DNA from 4 places in the Bacillus mesophilum genome. Region 2 is predicted to be linked to each of the others. Evidence: riboswitches for the same ligand, from Rfam matches in the RefSeq annotation. Region 2 holds a riboswitch; each other region holds the start of a gene.
What was found. A riboswitch is a leader RNA that binds a small molecule or an ion and turns the genes downstream of it on or off. The one in region 2 is predicted to bind thiamine pyrophosphate.
Positions count from the first base shown of each region.

Region 1 (7,644 bases), on a different contig from region 2:
TAAAGGATTTAGCAGATTTAATGCTAAAAGGAGACGAACACGGCACATGGGTTGAAGTATTAAATTTGATTGATGAAGGATACGATCGTCTATATATTTATGAAATGCTATTAACGAAAGTAATGAGATACATAGGCGAGCTTTGGGAGGAAAACGAAATTTCTGTTGCAGAGGAGCATATAGCATCCAATGTATGCAGTTTTGTGCTTTCTAAGGTAGGAGAAAGTGCTGCGATTGAAAAAAAGAAGTCTCCAGGCAAGGTAATGATGTTTTGCATAGAAGGGGAAGAACATAGTCTAGGTCTAAAAATGGTCCACAATGTCTTTAAAGAACATAGCTGGGATATACGCTTTTTTGGATCAAATCTTCCTGTACATGATGCAGTTGTATTTGCAAATAAGTGGAGACCAGATGTCCTATGTATCTCAATATCTATCGTGTATAATCTTCCGAATCTGATCCGATTGGTGGAGCAAATTGACCAATTAGACTATCAGCCGAAGATTATAGTTGGAGGGAGAGTATCAACCATGTATCCATTAAATGATTATCTTAAAAGGAAAACAGTGGTGCTGAAGGATTTGGTTGAGGTTAATGATTGGCTTGTGAATAATAAGATTAGCAGCAGAGATTATGTCGGTAGCTAAGAACTATATTGAATCCGTCCCTTTCCCATATTTTATAATGGATGAGCAATTAAAGATCCTGGGTGTATCTGACGAAGTATTTCAGCATTTCCCGCAAGCGTCCAATTTTATGGATTTGGTTGACTATGGAAGTATAAAAAAGGTCGAAAAATTTATGAAATCTAACGTCGGCCAAACGAAGATTGAAATTAATATGCTGACAAAGCACCAGCCTATTACCCTTTTTGATGTTTATATTCAATGGGATTCAGAAAAGAAGTTAAATGTCTTTTGTATTGAAAAACAAGAATTTGTTCATCAGGTTCAATCATTTGTAACAAAGCTGGAAAAACAGCTGAATAACGAAAACCTTACAATTGCTGAGAAACAAGATGAACTGGAACACTCTTTAAAAAGAGTGCAGCAGCTTCTTATGCAGCATGACAATCTATCGAATATTGGTAAGTTAGTCAGTCACATTGCAGATGAATTGAAAAAGCCCTTAACAAGTATCAGGGGTTTTTTGCAACTGCTTAAGCCGCATTTAAGCTCGATTGGCAAAGAGCATTATGCAAATATAGCATTAGACGAAATCAATCAGGCAAACAATCTTATCTACCAGTATTTGAATACGACGAAACCATCTACTCCTAATAAAACCCAATCCAACCTGCAGAAAATGATTACTGAAGTGGTCCAGCTGACAAACGCAGAATCGAAAAAGATCCATTGTGAAGTAAAGTATGTAAAAGAACATATTCTGCCTGCTGTTAATGTTGATGTGAAGCAGATGAAGCAAGTCTTCTTAAACATCTTGAGAAACGGGATGGAAGCGATCCAAAATAGCAAAAACAGAAACAATGGACAAATTTTCATAAGAACGGATTTAACAGATGATGCCATTAAAATCTCTTTTGAGGACAATGGCATCGGAATGACACAAGTAACCATTGCAAACCTTTTCACCCCATTTTTCACGATGAAAGAGAAGGGTACTGGAATTGGATTGGCTGTTTCTCTGCACATTATCAATATGCATGGAGGTACAATTGAGGTAAAAAGTGAAGCGGGAATCGGTTCACAATTTACCATTATCCTGCCTATAGATATGTAAGGATCGTAAATGAAGCTTCGGAATTGCTTTTGATAGAGGTGATAAGGATGAATGACGATATAGTTATTGCAAACATTATAGAAGATGTCATGAGGGATACATATCTTGCCTACCCTGAACTAATGGAGCGATTTGGAGAAAGGGGAAAAGAAAAGTGCAAGGAAGATAACGGGCATCACTTTAAAAATCTCGAAACTGCATTTTCAGTCAATGAACCAAAGATTTTCCTCGATTATTCTCATTGGCTTAACAATGTATTAACGAGCAGGGGAATGAAAACAGAGCATATAATTGATAATTTTGAGAGAATTTACTCTAAAATTGAAGGCCAACTATCAGCAGAGCGAGAGGAATTTTATCGGAAAGCCCTTGTCCTCGCACTTTCATCTTTGAAGGAAATATAAAAATTTACTTTGTACTGTTACAGAACAAAATGTAAAATATAAGGGTAAAACTGTGTCAAAGGGGTAAGGTTTGTTTTGAAAATGTCAAATGAGGAATTAATCGAAGCCTATCAAGATGCTATAAGACTAGAACTTGATGAAGATTTTATTGCAATGCTAGCAGAAGAGATGATTAGAAGAAACTTAAAAACTGTGAAAAAAAATTCAGTTGAAATGAAATCATAGCATCGAAAAGCAGTGCTCCTACGCACTGCTTCTTTTTTTGTGTATAGATATACCATAAATCAAATGAGATATTGATACTGATGGAGAACAGATTGAACAAAAAAGAGTTTACATCTCAGAATGCGACTTCTTAAGCTTGATGGAGACGTCATAAAAATGTGAAAAGTGTGGAAATTTATTTGATTTATGCTAAAATATGTATAACATCTTTATAATACGAATTACACTAGGGGATCCCTTGATAAGGGCTGAGAATAAAGTAGTTACTTTTAAACCCTCATAACCTGAACAGGTTCGTACCTGCGTAGGAAAGTGGCGCTATTAATTATACATTTGCGCTTATTAAAGCGTGCGCAAATTTTAACCACTTTCCTATATTTAGGGGAGTGGTTTTTTGTTTGGCCGAAAAAGAAAGGGGCTGAGAATGTGAAGCTGATGGCTGTTACGAATGGGTATCAAAAGATCAATGAACTGATAAAATCAATTATTCAAATTTATCCTTATGTTGATTCCATCCAAATTAGAGAGAAACAGCGAAGTGCGGGGGAACTGCATCAATTAGGTAAGCGCTTAATTGATGAGGGAGTGCCAAAGGAAAAGCTGCTAATGAATGATCGTATGGATGTTGCTCTCCTTTTACAGCTGCAGCAGCTGCACTTGCCGGGAAATGGACTGCCGCTTGAGCAGGTGAAAGAAACCTACCCCCATTTAAATGCAGGCATATCAGTTCATAGCCTGGAAGAAGCGTTAAGAGCGGAAAAACAAGGTGCAGCATATATGCTGTATGGCCATTGTTTTCCGACAAACAGCAAAAAGGGAAAGGAGCCAATTCCATTAAGCTCCATCCGAGATATAAAAAGATCTGTTTCAATCCCACTGTACGTCATAGGCGGTATTGATGAGGATCGTATTGAACAAGTTGCCTCATATGGAGCGGATGGAGCAGCTGTTATGTCAGCAATCTTTGCATCCAGTAACCCAGCTGACGCAGCTAGAAGATTAAAGGAGAGGTGTGCATATGTTAAAAACCAATCACACTGAAGTGGCTGTCATAGGAGGCGGAATTATTGGCAGTGCAATCGCTTATTATTTGGCAAAGGATAAACGCAAAGTTGCTCTATTCGAAGAGCGGAAAATTGGGAGTCGGTCAACTAGTGCCGCAGCCGGTATGCTTGGTGCTCATTCGGAATATAAGGAATTTCAGCATGTATACTCCTTTGCACGCAGCAGCCAGCTTTTATACAAGGAGCTATATCATGAATTAAAAGAACAAACGGGAATGGATTTTGAAATGAAAAAAGGCGGACTGCTTCAGCTTGCCTTCACATCCGAGGAGAGAGAAGAAAGGAATTCTCTTATGCAGCTGCCAGCCGTAGAATGGCTGACAAGAGAGGAAGCAAAAAGAAAAGTACCCCATTTAACGGATCAAATCATTGGAGCGTCATTTTTAAAGGAGGACGTCCACGTAACACCTGCCATTGCTTCTAATAGTTTCAGTAAAGGGGCATTACTTCTTGGGGCAGAGATTTATGAATTTACGAAGGTTTTTTCTGTGGTTAATGAATACAGCCACTACAAGGTTAATATCACACAGGGATCGTTTACGGCAGATCAGGTGGTGATTGCCAGCGGTGTGTGGAGCAATTATTTCTTTCAGCAAACAGGGTTAATGAATGCGATTATTCCAGTAAAAGGTGAGTGTATTGCAGTCTTAAATGATCAGCTGCCGCTTGTCCACTCCATCTTCCATGATCAGCATTATATTGTTCCAAGAAACAATAATGAACTCATTGTGGGTGCTACGAAAAGATGGGATGACTGGAATGAAGAACCTACCCTTGAGGGGATAGAGATGGTGATTAAAAAGGCAAAAGAAATGCTGCCTTCCATTCAAGGAATGAGATGGCTGAGAAGCTGGGCTGGCTTAAGACCGCAAACTTTTGATGGTTTTCCTTTTATCGGAGAACATCCGGAACAGAAAGGTCTCTACTTTGCAGCTGGTCATCAAAGAAACGGAATATTGTTAGCTCCTGGAACAGGGAAAATGATCGCCAATTTAATAAGCGGCAATCCAGTTAATTCAGAATGGGTCGAAGCATTTAAAATTGATCGCCTTCCATCGGCCGTTTCAATTGGGAGGGGGTGAATAGGTGAAAATCGAGCTAAACGGGAAGGTACATGAATTGCCAGAGCACGTAAAAACGACTGCTCAGCTTCTAGCCTTTTTAGAACTGCAAAATCGTATTGTTATTGTAGAAATCAATCAAGACATTGTACTGAAGGATAGATATGAAAGCCATCAATTAAATACTGGTGATAAAGTAGAGCTTATTCATTTTGTAGGAGGGGGTTAATGCATGTTAAAAATTGCAGATCGTACGTATCAGTCCAGATTGCTGCTGGGAACAGGAAAATATCCATCTTTTGAGGTCCAAAAGAAAGCGGTAGACGTCTCTGAAAGTGAAATTCTTACATTTGCAGTGCGAAGAATGAATATTTTTGAGGAAACACAGCCCAATTTTCTAGAGCAGCTTGATTTAAAGAGATATACATTATTGCCTAATACGGCTGGTGCAAAAACAGCTGAAGAGGCGGTTAGAATTGCTAAATTGGCAAAAGCCTCAGGATTATGCGACATGATAAAAGTAGAAGTGATCGGCTGTGATCGATCGCTCCTGCCAGACCCTGTTGAAACGCTGAAAGCTTCTGAGTTATTACTGGAGGAAGGCTTCATCGTTCTTCCTTATACATCAGATGATGTCGTTCTGGCAAAACGGCTTGAACAGCTTGGTGTTCATGGCATTATGCCCGGTGCATCTCCTATTGGATCAGGGAGAGGAATTATCAATCCATTAAATCTCCAGTTTATCATTGAGCAAAGTGATGTACCTGTTATCGTTGATGCTGGAATTGGTTCACCGAAGGATGCTGCTTATGCCATGGAGCTCGGAGCAGATGCTGTCTTATTAAACACAGCTGTTTCAGGGGCGGAGGATCCTGTGAAAATGGCATTGGCAATGAAAATGGCAATAGAAGCAGGAAGATTAGGGTATGAAGCAGGCAGAATTCACGAAAAAAACTATGGAGTTGCAAGCAGTCCGATGACAGGAATGATCACATCTTGAAAAGCCGTTACTTGAAACAGGAATTATTCATCGGCAAAACAGGACAGAAGAAAATAGAAGAGAGCACAATAGTCGTGTTTGGAATGGGTGCTTTAGGTTCTGCGATCTCGGAAATGCTTGTTCGTGCTGGTGTTGGGAAGTTGATTATAGCAGATCGCGATTATGTAGAATGGAGCAATCTGCAAAGACAGCAGCTGTACACTGAGGATGATGCAAAGCAGAAACTGCCTAAAGCAGTAGCTGCAAAACAGCGGCTTCAATCCATAAACAGTCAAACAATCATAAAAGAGCATGTAATGGATATTTATTTTCAAAATGTGGAGGAATTGGCGGAAGGAGCATCCATTTTATTGGATGCAACAGATAATTTTGAAACGAGATTAGTGATCAATGATGCTGCCATGAAACAAAACATTCCATTTGTCTTTGGCGCTTGTGTCGGCAGCTATGGAATGACATATCCAATCTTGCCTGGAAAGGGACCATGTTTTCATTGTCTTGTTGACTATATTCCATCACAGAATGTTACGTGTGATACAGAAGGAGTAATTAGTCCGATTGTCCAGTGGGTTGCCTCTATGCAAGTTGCACAAGCCATGCAAATCCTAACCGGTGAAGATGTAACATCGACTTTGCGGTCTTTTGATATTTGGAAAATGGAACATGCAGAGATGAATGTCGAAAAACTGAAGAACCTTGATTGTCCATGCTGTGGAATAGAGAAACTTCATCCTTTTTTAACAATGGAAAAACAAACGAAAGCTGATATTTTATGCGGGAGGGATGCTGTTCATATCCGTCCTCCGGTACCGAGAACACTTGATCTCAAATATTTGTCAAAGCAATGGAAACAGCAGACCACAAATATGCTGGCTAATGCACATTTGCTTTCATTTCAGTATGAGCCTTATCGCGTGATATTATTCAAGGATGGGCGAGCCATCATTCACGGAACCGCTGATATCACCATGGCCAAAAACGTATATACAAGATTGACCGGTTAACCTTTGATCTTCCGTAACCTCATGGGATAAAATTCTTTATGAGGTTATTTTTATACATTTAGAAAATATATTGCAACTAAGCCTAGTATTTTGTCTTCTTAAAAAGTTATCTTTTTAAACTGGAGGGGTAGAAAATGGGATTATTTAATAAGCTTTTTGGCGGAAAAAAAGAATCACTGCCTGAACAGACAAACTTGGGAAAAAGAACCGAGGACACAATCAGCATGTATGTCGTGTATAAAGACTTTGAAGATACAGAAGAAGATTTACAAAATCATTATGCAGTGGAGGATGAGATCTGGACATATTCAAGCCTAGGGGAGTCCTCGCCGATGTCAGAATATTGGGCAAGGGAGCAAAACCTTCCTTTACCTCTAGACAATAAATATCCTTATTTTCTCTTATATCACGACTTGGGTAAAATCAATTACAAACAACCTCTATTCCAATCCAGCAGTAAAGAAGAAGTTATGCAGTTTTTAGAGAAATATGAGGGTGTAGATGAAGAAAAGTAGTCGGATTTGGCATGATTGAACGAAAGTAAATTGAATTCATTAAGATACTTCCACATATGAGTAGAACCTCGCTATTTGGGTAGAATAGAGATAAAGGGAGGTGTCTATCTCATGGCAAAAGATGTTTTGTGTGAAGTCAACAGCTGTGCTTATAATATCAATTCTGAGAACAAATGTGGTGCAACGCAAATTTATATTGTCAATAACAAAAAAGATGATGCTTCGACTAGCAGTGAAACCGACTGCAAAACGTTTGAACCCGCAGATTTATAAGAATGATGGAGGCAACCGGCTATGGTTGTCTCTTTATTTTTTTATACCATAAACATTTAAAATATCCATGACCATTCTTTTTGCTGCTAAGATAAGATTGCGGAAGGATCCTTTGCCTTACATTTCTATCTATAGTGTTGATAATAATTATCATTATTATTCGCAAAAAGAGAATTAATTGAAATTTTTTATAGGTATTTTTTTAATAATATCGAACTAGTTCAATATATGAATACAATGTTTATCGGAAAGGAAGGGAAGAGAGAATGATTATATATGGAGAAGGGGTGCCGTCTTATGAGGTGGGGGAAGGAGTGAGCCGAAAAATTTTAACCCGTGGCGGAGGATTAATGATGGT
Region 1 is NZ_WBOT01000007.1:123,452-131,095, reverse strand. It holds gene F7732_RS18665 (cobalamin B12-binding domain-containing protein) at 1-647, shown strand, start outside; gene F7732_RS18660 (ATP-binding protein) at 634-1,740, shown strand; gene F7732_RS18655 (hypothetical protein) at 1,788-2,144, shown strand; gene sda (sporulation histidine kinase inhibitor Sda) at 2,226-2,369, shown strand; TPP riboswitch at 2,588-2,697, shown strand; gene F7732_RS18645 (thiamine phosphate synthase) at 2,805-3,410, shown strand; gene thiO (glycine oxidase ThiO) at 3,388-4,515, shown strand; gene thiS (sulfur carrier protein ThiS) at 4,520-4,723, shown strand; gene F7732_RS18630 (thiazole synthase) at 4,727-5,494, shown strand; gene F7732_RS18625 (ThiF family adenylyltransferase) at 5,491-6,498, shown strand; gene F7732_RS18620 (hypothetical protein) at 6,633-7,013, shown strand; gene F7732_RS18615 (DUF1540 domain-containing protein) at 7,125-7,286, shown strand; gene F7732_RS18610 (cupin domain-containing protein) at 7,553-7,644, shown strand, end outside.
Region 1: another riboswitch for thiamine pyrophosphate. It lies ahead of F7732_RS18645 (thiamine phosphate synthase); the one in region 2 lies ahead of F7732_RS04535 (LuxE/PaaK family acyltransferase).

Region 2 (7,644 bases):
CCTGATTGAACCAGTCTTTCGGGCACTACCCAGCGGCTTTTTAAGACTAGCTCAGTTTCTGTTCCTATAAAAACAGCACCAAGTTCAAGCATCCATTTAAAAGCCGGAAGACCAAAGCTTTTTTTCATGTGTGCCCTTATTAATCGCATCTGCTCAATGTTTTTTACTGGGTGGGGTGCAGAGCAGTTAAAAACTCCTTCCAGATGTTTATTGTCTCTTAAGAAAAGAGTTATTTGAAAAAGGTCTTCAATGTGAATCCAGCTGAACATTTGGCTGCCGGATCCCTGCTTGCCGCCAAGACCAAATTTCACTAGATTTACATAAGGTGTCATAACACCGCCGTCAGGTCCGAGCACGATCGCAATTCTTAGGGCTGCTTGTCTCGTTTTTGGCAACTGGAAAGAGAAAAAGGCATCTTCCCAAGATGTGGCTACATTTACTGAAAAGCCAGAGCCGATTTCACCTTCTGCTTCGGTCATGGGCCGGTCTTCAGCATGACGGTAGATGGTTGCGGTGCTCGAATTGATCCATAGCTCTGGGGGATTTTCACATGCCTGCAGGGCTTTCCCTAATATATTTGTTGTCTCCGTTCTGGAGGTCAATATTTCTTTTTTATTTTTCTCATTGTAGCGGCAGTTCACCGATTTTCCAGCTAAATTAATGAGCATTTCTGCGCCTTCTAACGCGGAAATGATCTCTTTTTCATTATTCCAGGCAATAGCAGGGGCAGTTCTGGCAATGATGATGACTTCATAACCGAGTTCTTGAAATTTTTGTTGAAAATAAGTGCCAACAAAACCTGTTCCTCCAGCTAAGACAACCTTTTTCAATTTCTCCACTCCTCACTCTTTAGCTTTTTTGTATTTTGGATGGATTGTTGATTTTATAAGGAACAGCTTCTTCTATTAGAAACTCTTCTTCTGCGTCCTTGCCTTGAGGCAGCTTTTTCTTGACAATTTTTCCGTCAAATTCGAGCTGATCACCAGGAGAAAGCTCCCATTTCTTTAAGGTTTTAGAATGTGAACACCAGGCAAGTCCTATTTCAATCTTTTCTTCCTGTTGAATCGTTACATTCTCAAGAACCACGACTTCATCATTTTCTTCATTAAAATGATTCCAGCTTAAAGCAAATTGCTTAACCTGTGCAGTAAAGTGAACTTTATCTTCTGGAAGAACAACCTTTTTTGGACTTTCTTTCTTCGGTGTTTTGGTTTCTTTTTTCTTGACAGTTTTTTTGGCTGCTGCAGGTTCTTGTTCTTTTTTCTCACTTTGAATAGCAGCAGGAGCCTGAGGAGCTTCACCGGCATCAGATAAATAGATTTTTCCAAAGCTTGCGGACTGCATCTCTTTTAAGAAGGCAGGATGGATGCAGCCTAAGCTGCCATCTTCAAATTGAATGATTATGGTATTTCCAGAATGATCCTGACCGTATACCTCATAGCCTTTAATGGTTACAAGGGACTGCTGCTTACGATCTTTGTACCAATATTCACTTTTAGAGGCTGGCAAGCCCCATTCTTTCACTTTTTCTGTATATTCATCTGTATTTTCAAATTGAACAAAATCGCCTTTTGGAGGAACGATTGTTTTTAATTCACTCATCTCTTCAAGTTACCTCGCTTTCATTCCTTATGCTTTATAGTATATTCTATACTAGAAAAGAAGTAATTTCGAATCATTTCAGGGAATATATTCGGATATACTAAAGATGAATATGTTCGGAAAGGCGGAGCAGGATGAGTGCAGATACAGCTAAATTTAAAGAAGTAATGGGCAACTATCCAACTGGAGTTACAGTTATAACAACAGTTGACGAGAGCGGTACACCACTTGGGTTAACAGTAAATTCATTTGCATCCGTTTCATTGGACCCGCTGATGATCCTTTGGTCTATTGATCATAAGGTTTCTTCACATGATGTGTTTAAAGAATCAGGCAAATTTGCTGTTCATGTATTAGCGGAAGATCAGGGAGAGTTATGTGCTTTATTTGCAAGCAAAGGAATTGATCGATTTGCCAACTGCGAATGGAAGCTATCTCAACAAGGATTGCCGATCATCGAGGGTGCTTTGGGTGTTATGGAATGCCAAACATTTAAGAGTGTTGAAGCGGGAGATCATACCATTTTAATCGGGGAAGTCACAGACATTGTCAGCCGGAAAAAAGAACCGCTGCTATATCATAATCGCAAGTTTGGAAAAATTCCTGCAGAGTTTTATGAATAATTCAAAGCAGATAAGAGACCAAGTCAGCGGATTTGGTCTCTTATTTATATTGATTACTAATAAAATAATAGATGAAATAATGTTGAATCCTTTATCCTGCATATAATTCCTTTACAGTGTTTGCTTGAAAAACCATTTTTGATATCGACGCGAGATGTAGAAGGTAAACCACATCGTTATAAAACTCCAATACCAAGTCCACTTTTTATATCTGATTAATTTTGTGTATTTAATTGCAATGCTTTCGAATACAGTAATGATTGCTGCATAGAAAGTGCAATACCAAAATTTATATACCTTATTTTTTTTCACTGGATAATACAAATTAAATAATGAACATAAGCCTGGATAAACAAAGTATTCAAATGTAAAACTAGACTTATTCGCTTTTTTGAAAAATGAACGATGAGGATAGGAAATTAATCCTTTTTCGACGACTAGTAAGCCAAAAAGCCAAGTTATAATTTGTTTAAATAAAAAGGATACTTGTGCTTCGCGCATTCTGTTTTTAGGAACAAATTTTATCAATAATAATGACATAACAATCCAAGCCGAAACTTCAACTGTTTTATCAAGTTTATGCTTCAAGATCCTCACCTCTCTTTAACTATAGAATGGTTATGATGACGTTATTTTATGTGCATTTTTAACTGATCTACCTATAATGTTTAATTAATAATTCGATCTTAAAATTATGATTTAAATAGACCTAGATGATCATGTCCAATAATAACGCTGTGAAAACTTCTGCATTGCCCGAGGAGTAAAAGTTATGTAATATGAGGTAAAAACCTAAGCAAATTTACATAAGAATGGTTTGAAAAAGGTGTGTAGTAATATGAAAAAAATGATTATCATTGGTGCAGGCATTCTAGGTGCTTCTGCTGCTTATCATCTTGCCCGTAAAGGTGCAGAAGTAATTTTAATTGATCGATATGATAAGGGGCAGGCAACAGATGCTGCTGCAGGAATCGTCTGTCCATGGCTTTCACAGAGGAGAAATAAGCCATGGTATACACTGGTGAAAAATGGTGCGAACTATTATGCCGAACTAATCAAGATGCTCGATGAAGACGGAGAAAAGAATACGGGATATAAAAAGGTAGGAGCCATTGCTCTTCAATCTGAGAACAGCAAGCTATCAAAGTTAAAAGAAAGAGCTATACTGAAAAGAAAAGAAGCACCGGAAATTGGTGAAATTACTGAGATTAATGCCGTTAAACAGAAGGAATTGTTTCCGCCGTTAAGTGATCAATATGAAGCTGTGCATGTAAGCGGAGGAGCACGAGTCAACGGCGCTAAACTTCGGCTTTCTTTGATCAATGCAGCCAAAAAAAATGGAGCGCGAATTATAAATGGTTCTGCGCGTTTGCTGACAGAAGATCAAACAGTGATCGGTGCTGAGGTCAATGGAGAACATATACTGGCAGACGAAGTGATTGCTGTACCTGGTGTGTGGGCAAAAGAATTGTTATCACCGCTGCAAATTGATTTTCAAGTGTTTGCTCAAAAAGCGCAAATCATTCATTTAAAGCTTCAAGATGAAAATACAGAAGATTGGCCGGTGGTTATGCCGCCAAACAACCAATACATGCTTGCATTCGAAAACGGTAAGATTGTGGCAGGTGCCACACATGAAGATTTGGAAACATTAGAATTGCGGGTTACGGCAGGAGGAGTTCACGACATCTTAACGAAAGCACTGCAAACCGCACCAGGTCTTGAGGATGCTGAGCTTAGTGAAGTAAAGGTAGGATTTCGTCCGCACACGCCTGGATTTTTACCGGTATTTGGGCGGATCCCTGAATTTAAAGGAATTCTTACGGCTAATGGCTTAGGTGCCTCAGGGCTGACAGCCGGACCTTATGTAGGAAAATTATTAGCACAAATAGCTCTTGGAGAAGAAGCAGAAGTGAACCTGGAAGATTATGATGTAGGTACCGCTATTAAAAGGAAGGAATAAAAAGCGTTTACAATAGCTGTAATAATTGCTAAACTAGTTACGAATTGAATAAATACGGGAGCCTGTGGAATCAGGCTGAGAGTATGACTAACTGTCATAGACCGTTTGAACCTGTTGGATAATGCCAGCGTAGGAAATGTGATTAGGGTATAACTATACACTTTGCTGGCGCGAAGTGTATTTTTTTATATCATTTTTTTAAAAGGGAATCATGGGCTGTTCACTTAGATTGTTCAAGGTGATCACTATGTCCTGCTTGCTTTTTAAAGTATCCTTCACTTATAACACTATCCCCCAATCTAGTTGACTGCGGGCATTATCGTATTCAGGCCACTGATTATAGAAAGGCTGGAATCGAACATGACCCAAAAAGAGTTAATAGCTTCCATTCAACAATTTATTCAAAACGAACATTCTCATGATTTTAATGAGCTTGCACTGCAGCTGTTCCGTTATCAGTTTGAGCATAATCTGCCATTTCAGCGTTTTAGCAAGCAAAAAAGAAAAACACCTCGAAATGTTAAAAGTTGGAGAGACATTCCTTCTGTGCCGATTCAGGCTTTTAAAGATGTGCCGCTATCCTGTATATCTACAGAGCAAGCTGAAGCGACTTTTATGACGAGCGGTACAACTAAACAGATAAAAGGAAAGCATTATCACCCCACACTGACAGTGTTTGATTCATCGATGATCACAAATTTCAAAAAGAGATTCATGAAAGAGCAAAAAGCGATCAAGATGGGAATTTTGTTCCCTGATCATGAGGAAATGCCCAATTCCTCACTAGCTCGTTACTTGTTTCTGGCTAAAGAGTTTTTAGGCACTTCAGAAAGCAAGTATTTATTGTCAGGAAATGGTATCAACTTTGAGTTACTGCTTGAAGAATTAAAAATCTCGCAACAGTCAGGAGAAGCATATGCCTTATTAGGTGCAAGCTTTAGTTTTGTTCATCTAATCGATTATTTACAGGAAAAAAAGCTATATTTTAAACTTCCAAAAGGAAGCAGAATATTAGATACAGGCGGTTATAAAAACCAGTCCAGACATGTGGAGACAGAGGAATTTTATTCAGCATTAAAAACACACTTAGGTGTCGAAAAATCAGATTGCATCAATATGTACGGCATGACAGAGTTAAGCACACAATTTTATGATGATGGCAATGAAGATAGTCCATCTGTAAAATCGGGACCACATTGGATCCGTACTAGAGTTATAAATCCCTTAACTGGATTAGATGTGCCTTTTGGAAAAAATGGGGTGCTTGTTCATTATGACCTAGCTAACTTTAATTCTGCCCTCAGCATTTTAACAGAAGATTTAGGTGTAGAGACTGACAAAGGATTTCACCTTTTAGGCAGGGTACAAGGGTCTGAGCAAAAAGGATGCTCACTTGCAGTCGATGAATTTCTCCGATATGCGAAGGAGAAATCATAATGGAAATCACTGCTGGCTATTTGCCTGAAATGAACAATGAAACCATTGAATATAGGGAAATTATCTATTCTTATAACGGGCTAACTGCAAAAGTGAAAGTACCTCAGCTTTCTCCGCAGCAGTTATCGAAAATCATGTCGATCGTGAAAGCTAATGCACACATTTTAAAGAGCTTTTCAGTATCAGAGCTGGTGGCTATCATAGATCAAGCGATTCATATATTACTAGATCGTCAATCAAAACAGCGGAGACTAGCGGAGACTTGGCTGCCAATCATTACAGGATATGATCAGGAAATCATCCGTACAGGTTTAACCACATTTTTGCAGCGGTTTCGAAAACATGAGCTTCAGCGTTTTCTGGTGGAGGACTTCGGCAATCCGCAGCTCCTGGATGATTTTCAGCCTGTAGTAAAAGGCGGCTATTCAAAAGCAGTAGGAGCAGATGTTACCGGGCATATTTGGGCTGGAAATGTTCCAGGCCTTCCCCTATGGAGCTTTATTTCAGCGCTGCTCGTCAAGTCCGGAAGCGTTGGAAAAACAGCAAGTGAAGAGCCGCTATTTGCCGGGTTATTTGCGGGCATTCTAGCAGAGGTGGAGCCAAAGTTAAAGAATTGTTTTGCCATTGTGACATGGAAAGGCGGAGACGAAGAAAGGGAGACTCTTTTTTTTGAAGGAAGTGAGACGGTCATTGCCTATGGAAGTGATCAAAGCCTTGCGTCCATTAAACAAAGAGTACCGGCTACAAGCAAGCTCATTTCCCATGGTCACAAAATCAGTTTCTCGATTATCGGAAAAGAAAGTCTTCATATGCAAAAAGCTGTAGAAACGAGTCATTTGGCTGCACAGGATCTCATTCGCTATGATCAGCAAGGCTGCTATTCACCTCAAGCGATATTTGTTCAAAAAGGCGGGCTGATTACACCCGGTGAATTTTCGAAATATCTTGCTCACGAGCTGTCCGCGCTGGAAATCCGATTTCCGCGCAGAGAACTGTCAATAGAGGAGTCTGCTTCGTTCATTCGTAATCAGCAAAGAGAAGAAATGAGTTTGTTTGCAGAGAAAGATAAAGAAGTAATTTCTGATGAAAAAAAAGATGGATTGTCATTTACAAAGATCATTCAAGCGAATTCTTGCCCAGTGTTTTAAACAGGTCTATCCAAGTATTTGCTTTTAATGAAATTGACGAGGTGTTAGAAAAGATTAAGCATTATAAAAAATGGCTGCAGACAGCAGGTTTGAGTGCCTCTCCGGAAAATGTCTTTCTGTGGAGTGAACAACTTTCTCTTTATGGGGTAACGAGAATGACGGCGATTGGAAGGATGACCTCCCCAGAAGCAGGCTGGCACCAGGATGGCGGCTTTAGTTTAGCAGATTTAGTGAAGATGACTGATATCGAAGCAAGCACATTAGAGTTGGCTGAGCCGCTTTCTGCTTATTCAAATTAAAGGAGGGTGGACTTGTTGGGTTTTTTAGAGATTCAAAATGTTCGTTTTTCTTACGGTCAGCAGCGAAACATTATAGATGACGTCTCATGGCAAATTGAAAAGGGAGAATTTCATTGTCTGCTTGGCAGGAGCGGCTGCGGAAAAACAACCTTAATAAAACTTGCTGCTGGTTTACTGCAGGGTGAAGATGGACAGATCATGATAAATAATAAGAAGGTAACAAAGCCATCGAATGAATATGGTTTTGTATTTCAATCACCAACATTGCTTGAGTGGAAAACGGCCATCGAAAATGTTCTTCTGCCTATTAAATTGAAAAGAAAAATGAATAAGCAAGATCAAGAGGAGGCCTATAACCTCTTAGCACAAGTCGGTTTAGCAGAGCATATTCACCAATATCCTTCTGAGCTTTCAGGCGGGCAGCAAAGCAGGGTTGCCATTGCAAGGGCTCTTATTCAAAAACCGATTATTCTGTTTTTAGATGAACCTTTTGCTGCTTTAGATGCCATTACAAGGGAAGAACTCCAGCACGATCTCCTGCAATTATGCAAGAAACAGGAAACAACTGTTTT
Region 2 is NZ_WBOT01000001.1:925,834-933,477, reverse strand. It holds gene F7732_RS04560 (TIGR01777 family oxidoreductase) at 1-830, opposite strand, end outside; gene F7732_RS04555 (hypothetical protein) at 850-1,602, opposite strand; gene F7732_RS04550 (flavin reductase family protein) at 1,737-2,225, shown strand; gene F7732_RS04545 (CBO0543 family protein) at 2,337-2,813, opposite strand; gene F7732_RS04540 (NAD(P)/FAD-dependent oxidoreductase) at 3,064-4,188, shown strand; TPP riboswitch at 4,233-4,341, shown strand; gene F7732_RS04535 (LuxE/PaaK family acyltransferase) at 4,549-5,625, shown strand; partial or broken gene F7732_RS04530 (acyl-CoA reductase) at 5,625-7,072, shown strand; gene F7732_RS04525 (ABC transporter ATP-binding protein) at 7,088-7,644, shown strand, end outside.

Region 3 (7,644 bases), 740 kb from region 2:
GTCCCTAATTGATTACTATATGGCTGATCAATATTGATTTTAAGACTCAATAAAAACTGACCTTTTTGAGCATAGAAAAACGCTTAGCAAATTAAGACTAAGCGTTTATGTATAGAGTTTTAAAACTCCAGACAGATGGGGCTCCAATAACCATCAATACAGCGTTTTCCATAAGGAATTCCATTACCGCCAAAGTACTCGTATTCTGTACAGTACCAGCAAATTCTTTCTGCATCAGGCTTTATTACATCGGGTCCTTCAGCGTCCTTTGCCAAATTCTCTGCTTGTATCGTTGGTGTGAAGGCAAATAGAATTAAAAGCAAACATAGTAATCTTTTTTTCATCTATATTCCTCCCATCTGATAGGTATACTAATAGATTAAATCCACCTTCCAAATTAAGGAATAGGGAGAAGTGTTTATTTTATACTGGGTGAAATTTCCTGTTTTTATTAGGGTTGCTTATTTTCTTCTTGTAATAATTTGTGCAGCTTTTGTCTAAAGTGAATAAATTCCTCAGATAAAGGCAATTGTTCATTTCGTGGACGGGAAAAAGGAACAATCACTTCTTCTTTTATTTTGGCAGGACGGTGAGATAAAATAACAATTCGATCTGATAAAAGAATTGCTTCTTCAATATTATGGGTAACAAAAAGGATGGTCGGTTTATGCTTTTCCCATATTTGCAAAAGCCATTGCTGCATATCAGATCGTGTCAGCTCGTCCAAAGCAGAAAAAGGCTCATCTAAAAGCATTAATTCCTGCGGGCTTAAAAGTGCACGAATAAATGCTGCTCTTTGTTTCATTCCTCCTGATAACTCATGGGGGTATGCGTTTAAATACTCTCCGAGACCAGCTACTTTCAGCATTTCCTTTGCACGGCTTTCATCTGTTTTTCCTTGAAGTTCCTGACCTAAGAGTGTGTTATCTAAAATGCTTCTCCAAGGCAGCAGTGATGGAGATTGTGGCATATAGCTGATTTTCCCCGTTATTCCGTTAATCTTTTCTTCGTTTAAAGAAATTGTTCCTTCATCAGGAGTCAGCAATCCGCCAATCATATGAAACAGCGTGCTTTTTCCGCTGCCGGAAGGCCCTAGGATTGAGACAAATTCACTTTTTTTTATATGCAATTCCAGTCCGTCTAAAACATGATTAGAACCAAAACGTTTTGATAGGTTCGTTAAAGATAGTACGGTCATTTTGCTTTAGTCTCCTTCCATTTCCAGCGTACCATCAGCTTCTCAACAAGTTTAATGAGTGAGAAGAATAAAAGACTGAGGATCATAATGGCGAAGATGGCAACAAACACTCGATCAGAGCGGAAGGAAGAAGACGCTAATGTCATGTAAACACCAACTCCCATCCTGGCACCAACCCATTCTGAAATCACTGCACCCATTACACTATAAGTTGCCGAGATCTTAATACCGGAAAAGATGCTGGGTAAAGCGGCAGGCAGTTCTAACTTCCAAAAAAGCTGCTGTTTAGTTGCTCCAGCCATTTTCATATAATGCTTTAAGTCGGCAGGTGTTTGTTTAAACCCATCGAGTGCAGCAACCGTAATAGGAAAAAAGCAGACAAGAGTAATGACAATGACTTTCGGCAGAATTCCAAATCCAAACCAGATGACCAAAAGCGGGGCAAGTACGATAACTGGCACGTTTTGCGACAGAATGAGAAGCGGATAAACTGATTCTCTAACAAAAGGAAGCATGTGCAGTAAAAAGGCAGCGGCAAGCCCAACAGCTGCACCAATCGCAAAGCCATATAGTGATAAGCTAGTCGTCGAAAGCAGGTGAGGTGCAAACTGAGACCAGCCGTTATATGCTTCCTGAAAAATCAGGCTTGGCGCCGGGACTAGCCAGGATGGTGCTTCAACAAACCTGACAATCCCTTCCCATAATAAGAATAAAAGGAGGAGAACAAGTATTGGTCTCCATCCTTTCTTTAAAGCAGTATTCATCCTTTATATTTCTCCGTTAAGGTATCCATTGTAATGCCATCTGGCTGGAATAGAATTTTGATTTGAGAGATAACATTGGAACTGCCAATCTCAATCATTTTTTCGTTCATTTTCTTAATAACCGCAAAAATTTGATCTAGGTCACCTTCCATAGTAGTTTCAAGAGGGTGTACCTCATATTTGATGCCGGACGCATCAATAATGGCAATCGCCTCGTCAACGTACGGAATGACATTTTCCCCATTTTTAGTTTTTGGAATGATTTGTATACTCACTAAAGAATTAGCCAAGATTTTCTCCCCCTATTTTGGTAAGTATTCGTTCGTAAATGCTTTTTCTGCATCCAGTTCGCCATCGAGCAATCCATTTTCAAACATCCAATTACCGTAGTTTTCCCATACTTCTAGTTTTTGTACTCCCCATTGATCGGCATCATCCTGATAACGTGGTGCCAGCCATTCCTGGCTTTTCTTAACTAGTTCAGGATCCAGGTCTGGAACTGCTTCTATTAGAATGTCAGCAGCTTCCGCTGGATTTTCAATTACATATTCATACCCTTTTGAAGCTCCCTCTAAAAATGCTTCAATCATTTCAGGATTAGAGCTGATCATATCTTCGTTAGTGGCAAGAACAGGTGTATAATAATCCAGATTTTCCGAGTAATCGGTAGGATAGATCATATTTAAATCTATACCGCGTAATTCTGCTTCAATTCCAGTCCAGCCGTAAAAGATCCAAGAAAAATCAACATCTCTTTCAACTGAAGTGAAGAAATCTGCACTGCCAATATTTAAGATCGTAACATCATCGGCACTTGCATTCTCAGATCTCATTAAGGATTCAAGGATTTGCTCTTCAACTGGAGATCCGAAGCCTCCGTATGTTTTTCCTGCAAAATCTTTAGGAGTCTCAATGTTTTTTTCTACAGGAGAAGCAAAGCCTGATGTATTATGCTGTATGACAGCTGCAATCGAAACAAGCGGTACACCCTGAACCCTTGCTTGTGTAATGCTTTCCTGGTAACTGACTCCAAAATCTGCTTTGCCTGAAGCAATCAATTGATCTGCACTAGCATCACCAGGCAAAATAATGTCGACATCAAGTCCTGCTTCTTCAAAATAGCCATTTTCAACGGCTGCATAAAGTCCAGTATGATTTGTATTTGGTGTCCAATCCAGAACTACTGTCACTTCTTCAAGTTCTTCCGCTTCATTGCTGCTGTTGTTTTCCGTATCTTCGTTATTTCCGCAAGCCGTTAAAACCATTAATAACGATGCAGTTAACATCCATTTTTTCATAATTTCCTCCTCATTGTGCAGATCATACCGTGAAGATCTCAGTTAATGTCATATGAGTAGTATGGAACAATTCCCTTATAAACATAAAACCCCTGGCTGCTGCAGCCAGGGGACATAATAAATAAGCATAATATTGCATTACATTATGTTCCCTACGCTGGTATCAGCCAGATCAGGTTCAAAGGGTTATCATTATATAATGAAATCTCAACCGCAGAGCGGTTCCCCTACATAAAACGATATGAAATTATATTCAAAAGTCTCAGTCTTTACATAATTGTAAAGTATTTGTTTAAAAATGGTTAGCGTTCCACATTACGTCTTCATTATAGCAAAAAAATAAGAAATTTCTAGTAAAAAGCTTTTTATTTTTTAGCAAGAAAAATGGCGGAAGAAGATTTTACCATTTTAACCATGGAAAAGATTGAGTTTGTCCTATTCTTGAACAATGTGTTACAGTAGTTTCTGTTGTGCCGAGACTATAATGAATGGAGGAGAACGAATGAAAAAATTTGTTCTAAGCATGATTGCTGCTATTGTCATGGTCTCATTCCAATATACATTTACTGAACCAAAGAAAATAAATGCTGAAACGCTGGACTCTGTTACCATTTATACGGTTAAGGATCAGGAAACATTATATGATGTGGCACTGAAATTCTCAGTATCAGAGCTGGAATTAAAAGAAGTTAATCATTTGTCAGAAGAAGCTATTAATTCTGGAGATAAGTTAATTATACCTAATACAATATCCAAGAAAGAGAAAGACTTGCTTGCCCGGCTTGTTCATGCTGAAGCAAAAGGTGAACCTTATAAAGGAAAGGTTGCAGTGGCTCAAGTTGTTTTAAATCGAGTAGAAGATGAGCGATTTCCTGATAGTATTAAGCAAGTGATTTATGAAAAGAGACAATTTCAGCCTGTCGACAATGGGAGCATTAATAAACCAGCTGATAAAGAGGCAAAAAAGGCAGTAAATGAGGCAATAGCTTTAGAGGGACAAGGGAATAACGAAGCTGTTTTTTTCTTTAATCCGGATTTGACGGATAGCACCTGGTTAAGAGCTCAAACCGTTACAGGTGAAATTGGAAAACACCGTTTTGCAAAGTAACATGGCAGAAGCTATGTTACTTTTTGTTTTTAAGGGAAGAGAGACCTGGATTTAGAAGAAGCTTCAGCAGGTTTACCTGCCATTGACATAGGTGGTTTTGATATGGGCGTATTACTGGGTTACTTGAATTTCTGTTTATCTTCGTCTATGATGCAAGTAAAGGAGTGGTTGTTATGTTATCAAATATAGGTATTCCAGGTTTAATTCTTATATTAGTATTAGCACTTATTATCTTTGGACCCAAAAAATTGCCGGAAATTGGCCGTGCTTTTGGACAAACTCTGAAAGAGTTCAAAAACTCTGCAAAAGATTTAACTTCTGATGAAGATGAACCTAAAGACAAACCAAAGAATTCTTTAAGTAAAGATTAAGTTTAGTTTAGAGAATTTAAATTAATATAAGCACAGATATACAGGCTCAGATCATTCGTGATTTGAGCCTTTTCATTTCCCGAAATGTAAGTCCTTTTACATTGTACAGATCTTGTCATGCTGAAATGAGCTTGAGTGCATATAATCTGTGTAATTTTTATAAGGAACTGTGATAGGATAGAGGAGTATTAAAAAAAAAGCAATTGTTCAAGGAGGCGTTCATTATGAAAAATAAATTAATGACTTATACAGCATGCACTAACGGGGTAACGTCTAATTAACAATTAGCAGTTCCCCATATTAGAAAGGGGATAAATTTTGAGTATTGACAAAATAGTAAGATTGGCTGAATTAACAGCAGAAAACTGGTATGAGTGCTGTTCATTGCAGATAACAGAGAATCAAGAAAAATTTATAGAAAACAATGCAATATCGATTCTGCAGTCTAAATTTGAACCGTCATTAAGACCGTTTGTTATATATTATGGTGATAAAGTTGCAGGTTTTTTAATGTATAATACGGAACCGGAAGAACTTGATGGTTACTGGATTTACAGAATAATGATTGATCATAGATTTCAGGGTAAGGGCATTGGTAAGGATGCTTCTTCAATAATGATTTCAAAAATGTCCAATCTGCCAAACGCAAAGAAGCTCGTTGTAGGCTATCATCCCGAAAATTTAGGGGCACATGGTTTATACGAGAGCTTGGGGTTTATCGATTACGGAGATCGCTTTGGAAAAGAAATGGCCGTTGTCAAAACGATTAACCAGTAAAATACTACAATTCACAATATAATGCTGGAAGCTCAAAATTATTTTGAGCTTTTTTGCTTTGGACGTTTTGAAAGGACTATTAGATGGATAAAAAATGAATAGGCTGCTATTAAAAGTAAGCTCCTTTTTTAAAGGCGCTTCTTTTTAATAGTGCTAAGCAGCATTTTAGCGATATGACTGGAGATGGCAAAAGCAGAGCAGAATAGTTATTTGATGACAGACGAAAGCTGCTGCCTTGCTGGAGGCAGACCGCCTTAGAGGCTGTTCACCACAGCTCAGGAAAAAGTAGAAAACCCTTTTTTTTATAAAAAAGAATCAGAGATTTGAATCAGCTGTAACAAATGATTTGACTGAGATGTTTATACAAGTTAAAATGAAAGCGAAAACAGAAACATGTATATACAAGTTTGAGTTTTAGGCTTGTTTAAAAACATTACAGAATCATTCTTTACCAGAAAAATATCTTGGTGAAACAATAAAACTAACAACAGGTGTGATGAATAGTGAATGAACCATGGTGGAAAAAAGCTGTAGTATATCAAATTTATCCGAAAAGCTTTAATGATACGACTGGAAATGGTGTAGGAGATTTGCCTGGAATTATTGATAAGCTCGATTACTTAAAGGAGCTTGGTGTTGATTGTTTATGGCTTACGCCCATCTATGCTTCTCCTCAGCGAGATAACGGGTATGATATTAGCGATTACTTCCGTATTCAAGCTGAATATGGGACAATGAATGATTTTGAAAGTCTTTTGAAGGAAGCTCATGCACGTGGCATTAAAGTAATCATGGATATTGTTGTCAATCATACATCGACGGAGCATGACTGGTTCCAGGAAGCGAGAAAATCTCGCCATAATCCTTACAGAGATTATTATATTTGGAAAGAGCCAAAGGAAGATGGAAGCGAGCCAAATAATTGGCAGTCTAAGTTTGGAGGTTCTGCCTGGAAGCTTGATGAACAGACCGGCCAATATTATTTGCATTTATTTGATGTTACTCAGGCAGATTTAAATTGGGAAAACGAAGAACTGCGCCAAAAGCTATATGATATGATGCATTTCTGGTTTGAGAAAGGTATTGATGGCTTTCGACTGGATGTTATCAACCTTATTTCAAAGGATCAGAGCTTTGCCGATGATGATGGGTCCATTCCTCCAGGTGACGGCCGTAAGTTCTATACAGATGGGCCGAGAGTTCATGAATACATGCAGGAAATGAACCAAAACGTTTTTTCAAAATATGACTCCTTAACAGTGGGTGAAATGTCATCTACTAGTATTGAACACTGTATTAAGTATTCAAACCCAGACCAGACGGAACTTAGCATGACGTTTAATTTTCATCATTTAAAAGTAGATTACCCTAATGGCGAAAAATGGGCTCTAGCGGATTTTGATTTTATTAAGCTGAAGCAAATTTTATCTGAATGGCAAACAGGCATGCATAAAGGCGGCGGATGGAATGCTCTTTTCTGGTGCAATCATGATCAGCCGCGTGTTGTATCACGCTATGGCAACGACAAGGAGTATCACCGTGAATCAGCTAAAATGCTTGCGACAACCATTCATATGATGCAAGGCACGCCATATATTTATCAGGGAGAAGAGTTTGGGATGACCAATCCGGGCTTTGATTCTATTGATGAGTATCGAGATGTTGAATCACTTAACATGTATAAACTTATGCAGCAGCAAGGGAAAAGTGAGGCAGAAATTATAGAGATCCTAAAGAGCAAATCACGGGATAATTCACGTACACCAGTGCAGTGGAATAGTCAGCCTCATGCAGGTTTTACAAGCGGCACTCCATGGATTAATGTAGCAGGAAATTACGAAAATATTAATGCAGAAAATGCATTAAAAGATGAAGAATCCGTATTTTATCATTACCAAAAGCTAATCAGCCTTCGTAAACAGTTTGACATAATTACAACAGGTGACTATCAGCTGCTGGCTGAAAACGATGAGCGAATATTTGCTTATATTCGCAATGGAGAAAATGATAAATTGCTTGTAGTCAACAACTTTTATACTGATTCGGCATCCTTTAAGCTGCCGGACGAAGAAAATATTGATGGCTATAAGGCTGAGATACTGCTTTCAAATTATGAGCACTCTCCAGA
Region 3 is NZ_WBOT01000001.1:185,622-193,265, forward strand. It holds gene F7732_RS01000 (hypothetical protein) at 1-12, shown strand, start outside; gene F7732_RS01005 (hypothetical protein) at 120-344, opposite strand; gene F7732_RS01010 (ABC transporter ATP-binding protein) at 452-1,198, opposite strand; gene F7732_RS01015 (ABC transporter permease) at 1,195-1,962, opposite strand; gene F7732_RS01020 (thiamine-binding protein) at 1,959-2,252, opposite strand; gene F7732_RS01025 (ABC transporter substrate-binding protein) at 2,265-3,260, opposite strand; TPP riboswitch at 3,393-3,499, opposite strand; gene F7732_RS01030 (cell wall hydrolase) at 3,763-4,368, shown strand; gene F7732_RS01035 (twin-arginine translocase TatA/TatE family subunit) at 4,542-4,739, shown strand; gene F7732_RS01040 (GNAT family N-acetyltransferase) at 5,058-5,516, shown strand; gene treC (alpha,alpha-phosphotrehalase) at 6,020-7,644, shown strand, end outside.
Region 3: another riboswitch for thiamine pyrophosphate. It lies ahead of F7732_RS01025 (ABC transporter substrate-binding protein); the one in region 2 lies ahead of F7732_RS04535 (LuxE/PaaK family acyltransferase).

Region 4 (7,644 bases), on a different contig from region 2:
GAGCTAGAAGATGACTGGAGCGAGCTTGAAGATCCATTTAAATGGCATGTTGGTGCGTCTTAATAAAGCAAAATGTGAAAAGGACTTCGAGTTTGAAGTCCTTTTGCTGTAGGGAGAGTATTTTATGAAGAAAATTGAAATATACATTTTAGGCGGATTTTTAGGAAGCGGGAAATCAACTTTGCTGCATAATTTATTATTGGAACAAAAAAGCAAAGATAAAAAAGTGGCTGTATTGATGAATGAACTAGGTGATTTTTCGGTTGATTCTAAACTTCTGGAAGAATCGATTCCCTTGAGAGAACTGTTAGATGGATGTATCTGCTGCACCATCCGCAATGAATTGGAGGAACAGCTTTTAACTCTCTATCAGGCAGAGCAGCCAGATATTATCTATATCGAAACGACAGGTGCTGCACATCCAGTGGAGGTTCTTGATGCCTGTCTTTCTCCCATCCTTGCTCCATATATAAGCTTTTGCAGACTGATAACTGTTGTAGATGCAAAAAGGTGGCTGGATCGCGAAGTTTATTCGTTGCCAATTATGAACTTAATGGAGGAACAGATTAAATTTGCTGACATGGTTGTTGTTAATAAAGTTGATACGATAAATAAAAAAGAGCAGAGACAATTGAAAAATGAGATAAGTTCATTGAATATAAATGGTCCCAAACTATTTACAGAATATGCACAGATTGATTTACAGGAAATCGGCATAGTGAAAAAGCCAGTTTTAAAGGATACAGCCAAACTGCATGTGCATGATCATTTAAATATCCAGTCATTTTCTTATACATTTACCGGACATATTAACAAAACTCAGTTTGAAAAGTGGATCCAAGGGCTGCCGAAATCGGTTCTGAGAATAAAAGGATTTATTGTATTTGAAGAACAGGAGGAAAAAACAGTTTTATTCCAATATGCATATGGTGTTCCGCTTTCCCTTAAGCAAGACTTTCAATTTCCAAGGACATTAGTCGTAATTGGTGAAAACATAGATATTAAGAAAATGACTGAAGAACTGGCAGCGATGGATACGAAAAAGGAAGTCTGCACATTTAAAAAAAGTTAGGGACACTGGTCAAAGATGTTGCATTTCGTGAAAATTTATGATTAAATAACTTTATCTTGAAATTAAATCGTAATAATTACGATTTAATTGATCGAAGGAGTGAAATTTTTGGCGAAGAAATCTAAGGTTGTAAAAGAACAGAAGAGACAAGAGCTTGTCTTAAAATATGCAGAGTTACGCAGAGAATTAAAAGAAAAAGGTGACTATGAGGCATTGAGAAAACTGCCAAGAGATTCATCACCGACCCGCCTGAAAAGCCGCTGCCAAGTAACAGGCAGACCGCGCGGATATCTGCGTAAATTTAAAATGTCCCGGATTGCGTTCAGAGAGTATGCTCATAAAGGTCAAATTCCGGGTGTGAAAAAAGCCAGCTGGTAAATATAAAAGGAGGAATTTAAAATGAGAGAAAATATTCACCCAGAGTATCATAAAGTGGTATTCATGGACACAAATAGCGGTTTTAAATTTTTAACAGGCTCAACGAAAACATCAAACGAAACGATTACCTGGGAAGATGGAAACACCTATCCGCTGCTTAAAGTAGAGGTTACATCAGATACACATCCGTTCTATACAGGTGTTCAAAAGTTTGCTGAACGCGGTGGCCGTGCAGATCGCTTTATGCAAAAATATAATATGAAAAATAAGTAAGATGTTGCTATTAGCAAGATGGTTGGGGGTATTAGCATGAATACTCATTTAATGGAAATTCTCTCAAGAGAGATTATTAAATCACTTCCTTCGAGGCAAAAGGATATTTATGAATATGTTGTTAATCTGGAAGATGAACTGGCCAGTCAAGCTTCAACCTCGGATGAATTCATGTCACTGCTTGTCAAACATTCACCTCATCGGCAAGCTGCCGAACACTTTAATCTTTCCTTTGGACAGCTGATGATGACAATGCACAAAATTGAAGACACTATTAGTATGCAGCTTGAGCAGAAAATGGAGCATGCACAATGGCTTGATTTAACAGAAAAAGTTCGCATGCAAAATAAAAATATAGGTGATCATGTTAAATATTTTTATTTTTCCCTTCATGAAGCTTGAAGTTTAAATCGTAATAATTTCGTTTTAAAGGCAGGAGATAGACATGGTCTACGAATGGATTGTAATAGGTGGCGGCATTCAAGGCTGTACAATTGCAGCGTTTCTACTGAAAAATAACAAAGTATCAGCAGATCAGCTGCTCATCATTGACCCCCATGAAACACCGCTATACCGTTGGACCAAAACAACAGAAATGATTGAGATGAAATTTTTAAGATCACCGTCTGTACATCATCTGGATGTTGAGCCTTTCTCTTTGAGAAAATATGCTGACGACCAGAATCGAAAGAAAAGTGATTTTTATGGAGTATATAAACGGCCTTCATTGGAGCTTTTCAATGAGCATAGCCAAGCTCTGTTTCGAAATCTCAACATGGAATCCTGCTGGCATCAAGGCTGTGTAAATGGAGTTGACCGGGAAGATGCTAGCTGGACCATCAACACTGAAGCTGGGAATCGTTTTAAAACGAAAAACGTGGTACTGGCACTAAGTGTGAATGGCCAGCTGAATATACCGGAATGGGCTAGTAACCTTAAAGCTCACTCACATCAGCTCTTCCATATTTACGATGAAGCTGCCGATTTAACGAAAATAAAGCCTTCTATTGCTGTTGTGGGAGGCGGCATCTCAGCTGCCCATTTAGTCATCAAGCTGTCAGTCTTGTATCCCGGCCAGGTTCATCTAATTAAAAGGCATCCTTATCGGGTTTATGACTTTGACAGTGATCCAGGCTGGTTAGGACCTAAAAATCAGAAGCCATATCAATTGATTAATGACTATGATACAAGAAGAGAAATGATTAAAACGGCAAGAAATCGAGGCTCCTTGCCGCAAGAGCTATTCCGTAAACTGAAGAAGCTTGAGCAGGATCGAATTCTCAAAGTGATCGATGGTGAGATTATTTCCGCCCGAAACGGGAGAAATCACGAGCTTAGCTTAACCACCGAAAATGGTTCTGTTGAAGTTCAGTCCGTTATCCTTGCAACTGGTTTTAAGCCTGAAAGACCCGGTGGCGGCTGGCTGGAAAAGACGATTGAAAAATACAGTCTGCCTTGCGCAAGATGCGGATATCCCATTGTTAGTCCGTCCCTCGAATGGTGTCCGCATTTATATGTGATAGGACCGCTGGCCGAGCTGGAGATGGGACCGATTGCAAGGAATATTTCTGGAGCCCGTCAAGCGGCTGAAAGAATTGTTTTAAGTGTATAAATCAAACGAAAAGGAGTTTTGATCATGAGAGTAAACATTACACTTGCTTGTACAGAAACTGGAGACCGTAATTATATTACGACGAAAAATAAGCGCAACAACCCGGACAGAATTGAATTAATGAAATACTGCCCGCGCTTGAAGAAGCGTACATTGCATAGAGAGACGAAGTAATTTTATTTGAGAAGCCGGCTGGCGCACTATTGGTGCTGCCGGCTTTTTGCGTATTGTATGTCTTGAGCGGGGTTTGGCGGATAAATCGCTGTTTTGGGCGGATATATTTTTTTACGGCGGATAAATCCCATTTAACGGCGGATATCCAGGGTTCAAAGGTCTAGTAGTTATATTTTTTTAAGGTTTTGCAGTATTTTTATTGAATTCTTCGTTTAATCCAGCTTTTTTTCCTCAAATGAGCTCCAATAATCGGATTCTGATGTAAATAGAGGGCAGAAATGTCAGCAGCGGCAATTTCCTCACTAACACAAATGCTTTCTAGTGATGAAGATTCTATAAAAAACCACATTGTTCAACATTCCGTCACATCTTTATTACAACATTGTGAAGTTTATCACAATGTTGATGTAGAGTACCCTCCACCATGGTATATTCTAAGTGTAAGAAGCAATCATAAAAATAATCTTTCACTAAAAGAAAGGGAGATGCAAGATGATTAACACTTGGTTAAGAGAAAACAAAATTGCAGCAGCACTATTAACAGTTATACGTGTTTATTGGGGATATTTATGGATTACAGCAGGCTGGGGGAAAATCACAGGAGGATTTGATTCAAAAGGATTCCTGGCTAATGCAGCCGCAAACCCGGTAATGGGACCAGATGGTGCACCTGTTTTTGGCTGGTATAACAGCTTCCTTCAAAGCTTTGCCTTACCGAATGCCGATCTATTTAACTTCATTATTCCATGGGGCGAATTCTTAGTAGGACTTGGATTAATTCTTGGATGCTTAACAACAGCAGCAGCATTCTTCGGAATTTTGATGAACTTCTCTTTCTTGCTTACAGGTACTGTATCTCATAACCCGACAGACATTCTAATGGGTGTATTCATTCTAGCAGCTGGCTACAACGCTGGAAGATTCGGACTTGACTATTATGTAATGCCTTTTATCCGCAAGCAATTAAATAAAGGGAAAGAAGAAGAGAGTGGAGCGAACGTTAGCAGAGTGTAATGTGAATTTTCATTAATAATCTATTGTAAACAAATTATATAGTATGAGGTTGAATTAGGCTTACTAGTTCAACCTTTTTTTAGTTCAGTTTCTGAAGCTACATCTAGCAATCTTTAAAAGCTACTATATAACTTCCGCTCAGTATCAGAGTTTCTTTCGTCCTATTTTTCAATAAATCCTAAAATATCCTTTTATTTACTGTTCGTTTATATTAAACTAAAAGCACAATTGAATAGTTATAACTGGGGGAGTCCAATAAGCTGGGCTGAGAGGGAAACGCGATAAAGTTTCTTGACCCTTTGGACCTGATCTGGATCATGCCAGCGTAGGGAAGTTAGTGAATACTTGCTATGTATACTTCTGCATATTCTGAAGCTGGGTCTGTTTATTTTACAATGGACCCAGCTTCTTTTTATGCACTTCACTGAAGGATGTCTTTGCATTTCCCGAGATCATGTCCTTAACATTATGTTAAAGGAGAGATAAAATGATCAACCCCACAGTAAACGGTAAAATGATTTCCATTATGTCCAGCTTTCCCGGCAGCAAAAAAGTGTATGTAGAAGGTACTAGGACTGATATCCAGGTGCCAATGAGAGAAATTGAACTAAGTGCCACCACCGGATCTTTTGGAGGTGAGAAGAACGAGCCCATACGTATTTATGATACAAGCGGACCGTATACGGATCAGAATTATGCAGTGGATCTGACAAAAGGATTGCCGCCCATTCGCCAGAAATGGATCGATGAACGCGGAGATATTGAAAGCTATGAAGGTCGCAGGGTAAAGCCAGAAGATAATGGTTACCGCAATGAAGACGACCAGCGTACCCAGCACGGTGTGTTTCCCGGGCTAAAAAGAAAGCCTCTGCGGGCAAAACGAGGAAAAAATGTTACACAGCTTCATTATGCAAGGAAAGGGATTATCACACCTGAAATGGAATTTATCGCCATTCGGGAAAATATGAATCCTGAATATATCCGTGAGGAAGTCGCCCGCGGACGAGCCATCATTCCAGCAAATATTAATCACCCTGAAAGTGAACCAATGATTATTGGCCGCAACTTTCATGTGAAAATCAATGCCAATATCGGCAATTCCGCTGTATCCTCGTCAATTGAAGAAGAAATTGAAAAAATGACTTGGGCGACGCGCTGGGGTGCTGATACTATTATGGATTTATCGACCGGGAAAAATATACACAAAACACGGGAATGGATAATCCGAAATTCAGCTGTTCCTGTAGGCACTGTTCCAATCTATCAGGCACTTGAAAAAGTGAATGGGATTGCGGAAAATCTTAATTGGGACGTATTTCGCGATACTCTGATTGAGCAAGCTGAACAAGGGGTAGATTATTTTACAATCCATGCTGGTGTGCGGCTGCATTATGTTCCATTAACAGCTAAGCGAATGACTGGTATCGTATCACGCGGCGGTTCCATTATGGCTCAGTGGTGCTTATCTCATCATCAAGAAAGTTTTCTATACACACACTTTGAAGAAATATGTGAAATCATGAAAACCTATGATGTGGCCTTCTCATTAGGCGATGGCCTCCGTCCTGGCTCAATCGCAGATGCAAATGATGAAGCTCAATTTGCCGAGCTTGAAACATTAGGTGAGCTGACTAAAATTGCCTGGAAGTACGATGTACAGGTAATGATTGAAGGTCCTGGACATGTTCCAATGCATTTAATTAAAGAAAACATGGATAAGCAGCTTGAAATCTGTCAAGAAGCTCCATTCTATACATTAGGTCCGCTAACAACCGATATTGCACCAGGCTATGATCATATAACCTCTGCAATCGGCGCAGCCATGATCGGATGGTATGGAACAGCCATGCTCTGCTATGTGACGCCAAAGGAGCATTTAGGACTGCCAAATAAAAATGATGTCCGGGAAGGTGTGATCACTTATAAAATTGCTGCCCATGCAGCCGATTTGGCTAAAGGCCATCCAGGTGCCCAAATAAGAGATAATGCTTTATCAAAAGCAAGGTTTGAATTTCGATGGAAGGATCAGTTTAATCTCTCCCTTGATCCAGAACGGGCACTGCAATATCATGATGAAACCTTGCCTGCAGAAGGTGCTAAGACGGCTCACTTCTGTTCCATGTGCGGACCCAAATTTTGCTCAATGAGAATTTCTCAGGATATCCGAAACTATGCAAAAGAGAATATGCTTGTTTCAACTGAAGTTATAGAGCAGGGGATGAAGCAAAAGGCAGAAGAATTTAAAGAAGGCGGAAGTCAAATCTATAAATAGAACCATTTTGATATCTTGGTGAAATTGCAGTTTATTTTCGCTTATGTGCTGGATGAATGCTGAAGCACAGCTGGGTGAGAAAACAGTAAAAGGGGAGCATCTTATCCTAAAGGATCAACACATATGAAAAGCCAAAGAGCTCATTATCATATGAGCTCTTTGGTTTAGGGAAAATGCTATAGCAAGGAGTTTCCCAGCTATGAAAATTTGAAGTCTCGCCATTTAATCAGTCTTCTATTTATTCAATCGTAAATGATGCGGATATTCTGTCATCCTCTGTCAAAGTTTGAATTACACGATAGGTTCCTTTTTCAAGCTGAGAAAGCTCGACATCCTGCGAAAAAGTGCCTTCATTTCTTAATAATATCCCTATTGCTGGTGCCATTTGTTCAAACTCAAACTGCTCCCAATTTTCTCCGTTCCATTTATCCAATATCACACCATAACCAGTACCTAATTCAATCGTCCCCAAGTTTGTCAGCGTAACGGTCATCTTTTCTTCAGGGTAATAGTGTGTCTTGTCTAAATCAATTCTTGCATTTATTTCGTTATAGGGTACAAAGATTTGATGATATTCCTGTTTCCGAATTTCATCATTTTCACCTATTGCTACTTGTTCAATATAATAAGCAACATTCTCTTCATCTGGAATGGTAATAAAATAACTTGGATCCTGGCGCTCAACTGTTTTTTCTATGATCGTTTCAAACTTCCTTTCTTCATAATTAAATTTCAAGAATTCAACTTCATATCTTGCAGTGGGTGATAATCCATCGGGATCGATTTCAAATTGGTCCCCAGCCTTGTATACACGATGTGTTGTACGCTGATAACCTTCCTGATCACGAT
Region 4 is NZ_WBOT01000003.1:487,071-494,714, forward strand. It holds gene F7732_RS11970 (GTP-binding protein) at 1-63, shown strand, start outside; gene F7732_RS11975 (CobW family GTP-binding protein) at 125-1,072, shown strand; gene rpsN (30S ribosomal protein S14) at 1,181-1,450, shown strand; gene F7732_RS11985 (type B 50S ribosomal protein L31) at 1,472-1,723, shown strand; gene F7732_RS11990 (hypothetical protein) at 1,760-2,125, shown strand; gene F7732_RS11995 (FAD/NAD(P)-binding protein) at 2,169-3,335, shown strand; gene rpmG (50S ribosomal protein L33) at 3,360-3,509, shown strand; gene F7732_RS12005 (hypothetical protein) at 3,788-4,009, shown strand; gene F7732_RS12010 (DoxX family protein) at 4,002-4,523, shown strand; TPP riboswitch at 4,758-4,872, shown strand; gene thiC (phosphomethylpyrimidine synthase ThiC) at 5,011-6,795, shown strand; gene F7732_RS12020 (immunoglobulin-like domain-containing protein) at 7,034-7,644, opposite strand, start outside.
Region 4: another riboswitch for thiamine pyrophosphate. It lies ahead of thiC (phosphomethylpyrimidine synthase ThiC); the one in region 2 lies ahead of F7732_RS04535 (LuxE/PaaK family acyltransferase).